2 regions of the Alishewanella sp. WH16-1 genome follow, and region 2 is predicted to be linked to the other one. Evidence: predicted binding sites of a transcription regulator. Region 2 holds the regulator's gene; the other holds the start of a gene.
What was found. The regulator FNR, encoded in region 2, switches genes on or off when oxygen is low (the NO sensors DNR and NnrR bind a similar motif). The targets are predictions, from matches to a motif close to TTGATCTAGATCAA.

Region 1: a site for FNR is predicted at 3,963-3,976, ahead of nrdG (anaerobic ribonucleoside-triphosphate reductase activating protein). Genes of this name have one in related genera too.

The regions. Positions count from the first base shown of each region.
Region 1 covers NZ_LCWL01000092.1:49,610-55,673, reverse strand. The annotation lists gene narH (nitrate reductase subunit beta) at 1-926, shown strand, start outside; gene narJ (nitrate reductase molybdenum cofactor assembly chaperone) at 937-1,692, shown strand; gene narI (respiratory nitrate reductase subunit gamma) at 1,704-2,393, shown strand; gene AAY72_RS08340 (peptidylprolyl isomerase) at 2,413-3,180, shown strand; gene AAY72_RS08335 (hypothetical protein) at 3,287-3,811, opposite strand; gene nrdG (anaerobic ribonucleoside-triphosphate reductase activating protein) at 4,057-4,518, shown strand; gene nrdD (anaerobic ribonucleoside-triphosphate reductase) at 4,541-6,064, shown strand, end outside.
Region 2 covers NZ_LCWL01000003.1:42,393-48,456, forward strand. The annotation lists gene AAY72_RS00810 (pyridoxal phosphate-dependent aminotransferase) at 1-195, opposite strand, end outside; gene AAY72_RS00815 (glucosaminidase domain-containing protein) at 420-1,286, shown strand; gene ttcA (tRNA 2-thiocytidine(32) synthetase TtcA) at 1,346-2,263, opposite strand; gene uspE (universal stress protein UspE) at 2,341-3,273, opposite strand; gene fnr (fumarate/nitrate reduction transcriptional regulator Fnr) at 3,431-4,135, opposite strand; gene AAY72_RS00835 (sulfite exporter TauE/SafE family protein) at 4,172-4,846, opposite strand; gene ccoS (cbb3-type cytochrome oxidase assembly protein CcoS) at 4,836-5,048, opposite strand; gene AAY72_RS00845 (heavy metal translocating P-type ATPase) at 5,045-6,064, opposite strand, start outside.

The DNA.
Region 1 (6,064 bases), on a different contig from region 2:
GCGAAGAAGACGGTATCGTGCTGATCGATCAGGACAAATGCCGCGGCTGGCGGATGTGTGTCTCGGCTTGTCCGTACAAAAAAATCTACTACAACTGGAAGTCCGGTAAATCCGAAAAATGTACGTTCTGCTTCCCACGGATTGAAGCCGGTCAGCCGACCACCTGTTCGGAAACCTGTGTCGGCCGCATCCGCTACTTAGGCGTACTGCTGTACGATGCCGACCGCATCGAGTCAGCCGCCAGTGTCGCCAACGAAAAAGATCTGTATCAGGCACAGCTGGATATCTTCCTCGACCCGCACGACCCGGCGGTAATTGCTGCGGCGCGTGCTGAAGGCATAAGCGATAACTGGATTAAAGCAGCCCAGCGTTCACCGGTGTATATGATGGCGATGGACTGGAAAGTCGCACTGCCACTGCACCCGGAATACCGTACCCTGCCGATGGTCTGGTATGTACCGCCACTGTCACCTATTCAAAGTGCGGTGCAGGCTGGCCATGTCGGCATGAATGGCGAAATTCCGGATCTGAAGTCACTGCGTATTCCGCTGCGTTACCTGGCGAATATGCTGACAGCTGGCGACGAAGCGCCGGTAGTTCGCGCCTTAGAGCGGATGATTGCGATGCGCGCCTTTAAACGCTCACAACAGGTTGATGGCGTCGAGGATCTCGATGTGCTGAAGCAAGTGGGCCTCAATGCAATACAGGTTGAAGAGATGTACCGCTATATGGCGCTGGCTAATTACGAAGATCGCTTTGTGATCCCAACCAGTCACCGTGCTTATGCCGAAAATGCCTATGACCTGAAATCCAGTTGCGGCTTTACCTTCGGTAATGGCTGTGGCGATGGTAACAACGACGTGAACCTGTTTGGCACTAAGGCCAAAGGTAAACGCCAGGTTATTCCGGTTGAGCTAAAGGATTAAGGGGGATCTTATGCAAATTTTACAGTTAATTTCATTGCTATTGGATTACCCCACACCTGAGCTGTTGGCGGCTAAGGATGAGTTACTGGCCGTGGTGGCGGCCAGCGAGTTACCGCAGAGCAATAAAGACAATCTCTGTGCCTTTATCAGTCAGCGCTGCGGCGCTGAGCTGATGGACTGGCAATCCGAATACGATGGTCTGTTTGAACGTGGTCGCTCTTTATCGCTACTGATTTTTGAGCATGTGCATGGCGAATCGCGCGACCGTGGTCAGGCGATGGTCGATTTACAGGCGCAGTATAAAGAAGCCGGTTTAGATATTGGGGTGCGTGAGCTACCGGATTATCTGCCGCTGTATCTGGAGTTTTTATCCACTCAGGGCGCAGAGAACGCACAAATCGGTTTGGAAGAAATTGCCCCAATTCTGGCCGTACTGACTTGCCGGTTGGAGCAGCGTGAATCCAACTATGCCGCCTTATTCCAAAGTCTGCTGCTGTTGTCCGCTGTTGAGGTCGATTTAGCCGATATTAAAGCGCAAATCGCCACTGAGAAACGCGATGACACGCCCAAGGCACTGGATAAAGTCTGGGAAGAGGAAATGGTGACCTTTATGAGTGCAGAGCAATCCAACAGCGCCTGCGGCACCGGCAATAAACCGAGTGAATCCCAACGGCGCGATCAATTTGTACCACTGAGCACCGATTTATTGCAAACCGACGCCCTGGCACAAGAACTATTTCATGAAGCCGCCGTGAAGCGCGCTTAAGGAGCATTAAGATGGCACACTTAAATCTGTTTGCCTTTGGCATCTACCCGTATATCGCGATTGCGATTATGGTGTTGGGTAGCTGGATCCGTTACGACCGTGAGCAATACACCTGGAAGACCAGTTCTTCGCAGCTGTTAGAAAGTAAACAACTGCGTAAGGGCAGCATCGCCTTTCATATCGGTATTCTGGGGATCTTTTTAGGCCACTTTGCCGGCCTGCTGATGCCAAAAGAACTCTGGTATCTGTTCGGTATTACCAGCGCCATGAAGCAGATGATTGCGATCGTTGCCGGCGGCATCTTTGGTTTAATCTGCTTCTACGGCCTGACCATACTAATCAAACGCCGGCTGTTTAACCCGCGTATTCGTGCCACCAGTAACCCAATGGATATCGCTATCCTGCTGTTACTGTATGCACAATTGATTCTGGGCTTACTGTCGATCTTTGTCTCAATGGGCCACCTGGACGGTACCGAGATGCTGAAGTTAATGGCCTGGGCGCAAAATACGGTTACGTTTAACTCTGTTGCGGCCGCAGAGTCCATCAGTAGCGTACATTGGATCTTTAAACTGCATGTATTCCTGGGCATGACGCTGTTTGTGGTGTTTCCATTCAGTCGCTTAGTGCATATGTTAAGCGTACCAGTGCAGTATATCAGCCGGCAGCACCAGATAGTGCGCCAGCGGTTTGTGCGGTAATGGCGGGGTGGAGGTAAATATGATTCAGGTTAACGATACCCCAATTAGCGAAGCCGCCATAATGGCGGAAATGCAATACCATCCGGCAGACAGCAAGCGCACGGCGATGCTAAAAGCTGCCGAATCGCTGGTGATTGGCGAGCTGCTGCGCCAGCGTGCTGCTGAACTGGGGCTGGAAATCAGCACCGAAAACAATGTCGTCACCGAAAATAACTATCTGGATGCCTTATTGGCCCGTGAAGTGTTGATCCCGACGGCTACAGACGTTGAGTGTGAGCAATACTACAAACTGAATCCGCAACGCTTTACCAGCTCACCGCTGTTAGAAGTGCGGCATATTCTGTTGGCGGCGGCGCCGGAAGATGATTCCGCCCGGGTTGAAGCGAAAACTCTGTCGGAAATTCTGATCCAACAACTGCAGCAAGGCACGTCCTTTGTCGAGGCAGCGCGAAATTACTCGGCTTGCCCATCGAAAGAAACCGGCGGCAGTCTTGGCCAAATCAGTCGCGGCCAGACGGTACCCGAGTTTGAGCGGCAGATTTTTAGTGCCGAACCGGGTTTAATGCCGCAAGGTATTGAAAGCCGTTATGGTGTGCATGTGGTTGAAGTAATGCGTAAAGTGCCAGGCCAGCAACTGCCATACAGTGCAGTAAAACAAAAGATTGCTGATTACCTGAACGAGAAAGTCCGGCGCAAAGCCGTCGCGCAGTATATTCATCAATTGATTGTGCAAGCCAGAATTGACGGCTATGACTTTCAGTTATCAGCGTCACCGTTAATGCAGTAACTTCGAGACACTGCATTTTTGCCAGCATACTTGTTGGCGTTTCAGAGCCGCCACTGGTGTTCAGTTGGCGGCTTTTCAGTACAAGACAACGCTCGGTAGCTGTCCTTTAATAACGTCTTGGTTGATAGGCATAAGCATCACGCAAGATGCGGTCACGTTGGCGATCAAAGCGATCATGTTCGCGTTCGACCTTGGCGGCGAACTTATCATAGGCGCGATCTACTTTACGCTGGAATTTCTCCCGCTCTTTATAATGGGGCCGCCCTTTACCTTTACGATGATCGTGGCGGTAATCCCGGGCCAGTTTATCCAGCTCCCGATCCAATTCACGCTCATAGCTGGCAAGCTTACGCTGATGATCAGCGGCTAAGCGGCGTAATTGCTGGCGGGTACGGTCGTCCACCCGCGGCGGTGCGTGGCGGATTTCATAATGCCGACTGTACCCCTGATATACCGGGTCAATGCGCGACACCCGTAAAATCTCATCTGCCGCCCGTTGCAGTGTAAACGCAAGCACATCCTGCACCACCCGCTCGGCTGGGTCGTAGCGCTCCTGGTGAGCACTCAGCGGCCAGGCAGGCAAAGTTAACATGGTCGCGATTAACAGCGTTTTGTTGATACCTGTTTTCATAGCAGGCTCCATTTCTGGCTAAACACAAGTTGATTTTGGCAAAGCGCCCTGAACGTTCGCTGAAGCAAAAACAGCGCTACCCCTGATGGGGTAATAACTGCAGCTGTGGCGCGACCTCGCGCCCGAGGCCGGTGCTGCCATCTCAAAAACCTTGATCTGGATCAATCTTTACCCTGGCTAAGCATCTAAGCTAAAACACAATATCTAGTGCCAACTTTAAATATCAACACAATATAAAGGGTTTTATGCTGCGTTATATTGCGGAACAGATTGTCTGGCAGGAAGTACCGGGAGAGGTGTCACTGGCCTACACCTTTAGTGGCTGCCAGCTGGGTTGTAAAGGCTGCCATAGTGCCGATAGCTGGGATGCCCGCCAGGGCCAGCCACTGTCGGCAGAGCATTTTGCACGGCGGCTGCAAGATTATCAGGGGCTGATTAGTTGTGTGCTGTTTTTAGGTGGCGAGTGGCAGGAGCCAGAGCTAATGCCACTGTTAAGCCTGAGCAAGGCCGCCGGTTTAAAGTGCTGTCTGTATACCGGGCTGGAGTTAACGGAACTTAGCCCAGCCATTCTGGCCGAGCTGACCTTTGTTAAAACCGGACGCTGGCTGGCCGAACGCGGCGGCCTGTCAAGCCAGACGACTAATCAAAAATTTATCGATTTGCGAACAGGCCAGTGTCTGAATTCGCTGTTTCAACAATCTAACTAACACAATGCAAGAGGGAATGGCTATGGCGGCGCTTAACACCGAACAACTGCAGAAAAAACTTCACTTTATTGAACACTACTTACAGGCAGCCAATGCAGCCGATGGCTCGAAACTGGATGCCAATGCCAATGTGACGCAGAAAAATATTGCTACCCTGGAAGCCGAGCTGATGAAAGATCAGTTTATTCAGGTTAACCGCGCCCTAATCAGCAATAAGATCCGTCAGTTATTTGATGCTGAGCTGGCAGCAGAGTATGTCCGCCAAATCGAACAACACGAAATTTATGTGCACGATGAAACCAGCCTGAAACCCTATTGTGTGTCGGTGACGATGTATCCATTTTTACGTGATGGCCTCACCAAGCTAGGGGGCGAATCGCAGGCACCAAAGCATCTGGAGTCTTTCTGTGGCTGCTTTGTTAACTTTGTATTCGCAGTTTCCAGCCAGTTTGCCGGGGCCGTGGCTACCGTGGAGTTTCTAACCTACTTCGACTACTTTGCGCGCAAAGATTATGGCGATAACTATCTGCAGACCCATCGCAAACAAATCGAAAACCACCTGCAACATGTGGTGTATGCGTTAAATCAGCCCGCGGCTGCCCGCGGCTATCAAAGCGTATTCTGGAATATCTCAGTATATGACCAGCACTACTTTGACAGTATGTTTGGTAACTTTGTGTTTCCGGACTTTGTAAAGCCAGAGTGGTCTTCGGTATCAGCGCTACAGCAATTTTTCTTAAGCTGGTTTAATCAAGAGCGCGAGAAAACTATCCTGACCTTCCCGGTCGTTACCGTCGCTATGTTAACCGAAAACGGCCACTGCAAAGATCAACAGTTTGCCACTGAGATCGCCCGCGAAATGGCAGCCGGGAATTCGTTCTTTATCTATCAGTCTGATAACGCCGACTCGCTGGCCAGCTGCTGCCGGCTGCGTAGTGAGATCAGCGATAATACCTTTTCTTATTCCCTGGGCGCGGGCGGCGTCGCCACCGGATCCATTAACGTCATTACCATTAATATGAACCGCCTGATCCAGGATGGCCGCGATTTGGCCAGCGAAGTCAGCAAAATCCATAAATATCAGGTGGCGTACCGCAAGCTAATGGAAGAGTACAAAGCAGCGGGCCTGTTAACCGTATACGACGCCGGCTTTATCAGCCTCGACAAGCAGTTTTTAACCATTGGCATTAACGGCATGGTAGAAGCGGCAGAGTCACAAGGCTTAACCGCTGGTAATAACCCGGACTATATCCACTTTGTGCAACAGCAATTAAAAGTGATCTTTGACGCCAACAAAGCCGCTAAAGCCGAATATGGTTATCTGTTTAATACTGAGTTTGTCCCGGCGGAAAATCTGGGCGTTAAAAATGCTAAATGGGATCGTGAAGATGGCTATTTCGTGCCGCGTGATTGCTATAACTCCTATTTTTATGTGGTGGAAGACGAGCAAACCAATACGCTGGATAAGTTTCAGCTACATGGCCGCGAGCTATTAGATTATCTGGATGGCGGCTCAGCGCTGCATTTAAATCTGGAAGAAAAACTG
Region 2 (6,064 bases):
GGCGGTTGGCAGGTTATGGATCACATGCTTGAGAATTTCATCCGGCGCTTCAAAGCCAAAGGGCGCCGGATTGCCAATATTTAATTTCAGAATGCGGTGGCCTTCCTCTTCCATGCGTTTTGCTTCGCGTGCCACCGGGCCACGAATATCGTAACAAACTCCATCCAGTTTATTTGACCGTTCTACCGCTTTCATTTTGTTCGCCTGACTCTTCAATTTGGGGTTGTTTATCCATCCAGACCGCTAAAGCTGCCCAGTGCAGTGTTTATCAGTAAACAAATATTTGCAATATTTTCAGGCAATAAAATACAAAAAAAGCCGACTGCGAACTTTTTGTTCGAATCTAAGCCTTATAGGCGGTAGAATATGCGGCTATTTTGGGTTTAACTGAAACGATCTGTTGCTTTAAAAGGTGGTGAATGCTCTTAATCCGTAACCTGATTCTGGTGCTGTTTTGGCTGTTAGTGGCGGTGGCTACCTTTAGTCCTTTTAGTGAACTGGAACCAGTAAAAGAGCCTGAAGCACTGGAGGAATGGCAAATTCCAAGCCGGCTAACCGCCTTATCGGATGCCGACCAAAAGAAGTTGTTGCAGCGGCTCGCTTATCCGAAGGCAGCGATCCCAAAGCAGCCGTTACCTGATTTCAATACCATCGCGAATGTCGATCGCAAGAAACAAGCGTTTTTTGACTATCTGAGGCCGCATGTCAAACGCGAAAATCAGCGTTTATTGTGGTTACGTGAACAGCTGCTGGAGATTGCCGAGAAAAAGCAGAAAAACTTAAGACTCAGCATTGAGGAATATGCGTTTCTGTATAGCTTGTATGACGAGTTTAAGTTAGACGTGGCAGAGACGGATCAGGAAACCCTGGCTGAGCTATTACTGCGGGTAGATGTGATCCCGGAAAGTTTAGTCTTAATGCAAGCAGCAAATGAGTCTGCCTGGGGCACCAGCCGTTTTGCCATAGAGGGTTATAATTTCTTCGGCCAGTGGTGTTTTCGCGAGGGCTGTGGCCTGATCCCGCTAAACCGGGCCGAAGATCAGTTTCACGAGGTCGCGAAATTCGACAGTCCGGCAGCCAGTATCCGCAGTTATTTTTATAATCTGAATACCTTTCATACTTACGAGCAGTTGCGGCAGATCCGCGCACAACACCGTGCTGAAAACCGGCCTCTGCGTGGTGAAGCCCTGGCACATGGTTTGAGTGCCTACTCTGAGCGCGGTCATGAATATATCGAAGAAATTACCGCGATGATTCGTTTTAACCGTCGTCTACTGGAAGATTAAGCGATAAAAAAGCCTGCTCAACTGAGCAGGCCTGGTGTTGCTGCCGTAGCCTGTTACGCTCAGCTTAATTCCACTGCCTGATGCACAATTAACTCGTCATCTTCCTGCTCGAAACCTACTGGTACGCTAGGTACTGCAACCTTATCAAAGGCGGTATCACCATCGCTGAGCAGAGCGCTTTCTTTGCTAATCGCCGCAAAATCAAACAGCGTTTTATCGGCCAGATGGGACGGCACAATGTTCTGCATTGCCTGAAACATGGTTTCAATCCGGCCCGGGAAACGTTTATCCCAGTCCTGCAGCATTTCTTTTACCACCTGCCGCTGCAACCCGTCCTGTGAGCCACAGAGGTTACACGGGATAATCGGGAAAGCCTTGGCTTGCGAATATTTTTCGATATCCTTTTCTTTGCAGTAAGCCAAAGGCCGGATCACGATATGTTCGCCGTTATCACTGATCAGTTTGGGCGGCATCGATTTCATCTTGCCGCCATAAAACATATTTAAAAACAAGGTTTCCAGCATATCATCGCGGTGGTGGCCGAGGGCGATTTTAGTTGCGCCCAGTTCTTTGGCAGTGCGGTACAAAATACCACGGCGCAGGCGTGAACACAGCGAGCAGGTCGTTTTGCCCTCTGGGATCTTTTCCTTGACGATGGCATAGGTATCTTCAGTAACAATTTTAAAGTCGACGCCAATGGCTGTCAGATACTCTGGCAGCACATGCGCCGGGAACCCCGGTTGTTTCTGATCAAGATTCACCGCCACAATACTGAAATTAATTGGCGCCGATTGTTGCAGATTCAGCAGAATATCCAGCAGGGTATAAGAGTCTTTACCGCCGGATAAACACACCATCACCTTGTCGCCTTCACTGATCATGCCAAAATCAGCAATGGCCTGGCCAACGTTACGGCGCAGCCGTTTGTGCAGTTTATTCAGATTGTATTGGGCTTTCGCTTGCGCGGCGTGAGACATCATTAACTACCAGACAGAAAAAAGGCGCACATTATACCCAAGGGTGCGCCTACGCAAAAGAGGAATAGGATCCTGCTCTAGGATTTCTCCAGCGGACAGACAAAGTTTTCCGGTTTTAACGCCAAGACATCGCAGTCCAAACGGTCAATCACATGCTCGGCGGTATTGCCGATAATGGCAGCCGATAAACCGGTTCGGCCGATGGTACCAATTAATACCATTTCCGCATCCAGCTTCCGCGCTAGTTTCGGGATCACATCTTCTGGCATACCCTCCAGCACATGACACTGGTCCGCCGGAATCGCATAGTCATCGGCGAGCAGCTTGACGGCTTCTTTATGGTGGCGCTGCATAGTGCTGTTATATTCCTGCGGATTAAACTCCGGGATTTCGATGGCGATATTAACCGGCGTACCCGGATAGGCATTGACCAGATGTACCTTGGCGTGCAGCAATTCAGCCATTTGTAACGCTTTAGTAATTACGCGTTTATTTAATGATTTATGATGTTCTTGTTCGCTGCCGGCATTAACTGCGGCGATAATATTTCCTTGCTCCGGCCAGGCGTGTTCTTTTACCAGCAATACCGGGCAGGGACACTTGCGTAAAATATGCCAGTCAGTTGGGGTAAAAATCATCGATTTCAGTACGTCATGATCATGAGTACCTTTAATGACTAAGTCGAAGTTATGCTCCAGTACCGCCTTGACCACGGCTTCGAAAGGTCTGTTGTGCCAAACCACCTGTATCGCAATGTCGAGCCCGGCGGCCGTTGCCGGTGCTAATAAACTGCTAAGCCAGATTTCACGATCCTTAATCACCGCTTGTTTCATGGCTTCGCGCTCATCACCGGACAACATGGTGGTCATTTCGTAAGAGAACTCGTATACCGACAGAAAGGCCGTTAATTTACCGCCTTGTTTGCGGGTTAGTTCCAGCGCACGATCCAGCGCTTTTTGCTGTTCCGTAGTTGGATCCAGTACCACTAAAACATTGTTGTAAATCGACATAATATCTCCGGCTATCCATTCTAACTCACCTAAGTGTAGTCAAAATAACCGGAGTTGGTAGCGGGGCCTTTGTGTTAAATCAATAAACAAGCAACAAAGTTAAAGCGGCGTTGCGGCGCAATAGGCGTTGTTGCTTTACTGAAATCAATATGGGGGGTTAGCAATTCCCTGCCAGATTATTTAGTGCCGACGCATCAAGAATGGTAATCAGTTTACCGTCGACATCAATAATCTGATCTTTATGCAGTTTACTCAGCAAACGGCTGATGGTTTCCACGGTTAAGCCCAGATAATTACCGATATCACTGCGGGTCATCGTCAGACGGAAAGCCTTAGACGAAAAGCCCCGGTTACCGTAGCGTGATGCCAGATGATTGAGGAAGGTCGCCAGTTTTTGCTCGGCAGTTTTCCGGTTTAACAACAGCAACATTTGCTGATCTGCCTGAATGTCCTGGCTCATCAGCCGCATCATTTGTTGCCGTAATTTGGGCAGTTGATCTAATAACAGTTCGAGATTATTGAACGGGATTTCACAAATCATTCCGGTTTCCAGCGCTTCAGCGTAACTGACGTGTTGCTGGGTGTTGATCGCATCAAAACCGATAATATCGCCGGGCAAATGGAAGCCGGTAATTTGTTGCTCACCCTGTTCGGTCAGGGTAAAGGTTTTAAAGGATCCGGTACGCACGGCGAACAGCGATTTTAGTGCGGTGCCACTTTCAAACAGAATATCGCCTTTATGCAGCGGGCGTTTACGCTGGATAATGTCATCCAGCTTGGTCATTTCCTGATCGTTAAGTGAAAATGGCAGGCACAGCTGGCTAAAACCACAATCCTGACAATTAATCGCCGAGCGTTGCATCGAATGGATCCTAAAGTCCCTAATATGACTGCTAGCTTAAAAAACTAACCTCTGCAAAGCAAGCCATATCGTATAAAAGCCATAGATAGCCAGTATAGCCGCAGTCGCATAACGAAACAGCATATTTGCTTTGAGCTGACGTAAGGCGTTGGCTGCGCTGCCAACGGCGAGAAGAGCGGGCAGGGTACCGATGCCAAAGCCAAGCATCAGGGCGGCACCCTTTAGCGCACTGCCGCTGGCCAGACTCCAGCTTAAGGTGGAGTAAACCAGGCCACAGGGCAGAAAGCCCCATAACAGGCCATAGCGGTAAGCTTTGCTGGCGGAATCCAGTGGTAACAGCGCTTTGCTCAGTGGCTGTAGCCGCTGCCATAGGCCCTGACCAACCTTTTCTAATCGGGTTAAACCAAACCAGAGCCGGCTAATGTACAGCGCCATGGCAATCAGCAGCAAGCCGGCAAGCAAACGCAGCCATAGCATGGATGCCCCGGTCACTTGCATCGCCGTAATACCAAAATAGCCAACCAGGGCGCCGAACAAGGCGTAAGTCGTTAAGCGTCCGGCACTGAGTAACAATGGAAAGTACCAGCCGTGACGGCGTTGTTCTGCCGGTACACTCAGTTGTAAGGCACTGGCGATACCGCCGCACATTACCAGGCAATGACTGCTCCCCAACAAACCAATCAGTATAGCGGCGAGAAAATCAGGGCTCATCTTGGCGCGACGGGCTGTTATGGTTTGGCTGCTGGCGCGGGTTGTCAGACTGCACCTGCTGCTTATCCTCATCAAACAGGATGCTTAAGCCTTCTTTTTCCAAATCTTCAAACTGTTTTGAGCGTACCGCCCAAAAGAAAATCCAGATACCGATGGCGACAAATAAAATGGCAATCGGGATCAGTACATAAATAATGCTCATTTCTTCAGTAACCTTAACGAGTTAGATACCACCAGCAAGGAGCTGAAGGACATACCAATCACGGCAATATAAGGTGATACAAAGCCTGCTACCGCCAATGGAATAATAATCAGATTATAGCCTACCGACCAGCCAAGGTTTTGTTTGATGGTACGGGCGCTTTGTTTACCACCGGCAACTAAATCTAATACCAGGCTGACATCTGGCTTTAACAGCACCACATCGGCCTGGTTTTTTGATAAATCCGCGCCTGAGTGCACGGCGACAGAGATATGGGCGGCATTAAAGCCAGGGCTGTCATTAATGCCATCGCCAAGCATTAAGACTTTATGGCCATCGGCAATCAGTTGCTGGATCTGCGCGACTTTTTGCTCTGGCGAGCAGCCCTTTACCATAAAATCTAACTGCAGCTGCTGGCTGATCTGCTCTGCTTGCTCAGAGCTGTCGCCGGTCAACATGCCTAAACGATAACCCTGTTGCTGCAGTTTGGCGACCAGTGCCGGCACTTCCGCCCGGATCTGATCACTCAGCTCTACCGCAGCAATCGGCTCGCCATCGATCACCAGATATACCATCGCATTGCTGACTTCGCTCAATTGACAAAACGCCGCACTGCCGACTTTAAGCTGTCGTTGTTGCCAGCTGCCACTGATCCCAGCGCCAACGGCGACGCTCACCTGCTGCAGTTGCAATGGTTCGGTCAGATACGGAGCAAAGGCCCGGGCGATGGGATGCTCGGAATAGCGCTCCAGATTGGCAATGAAATTCAGCACCTCAGCTTCACCGTATTGCGTACTGAGTAAGGTGACCTGGCAGACACTAAACTGGCCTTCGGTAAGGGTACCGGTTTTATCGAACACGATATGGCTGATTTCTGGCAAGGTTTCCAGCGCCTGAGAATTTTTAATCAGGATCCCCTGACGGTTTAAGCGTGCTAAGGCACAGGTAATAGCGGTGGGGGTTGCCAGGCTGAGTGCACAAGGGCAGGTGGCAACTAAGACCGACAAGGTAACCCA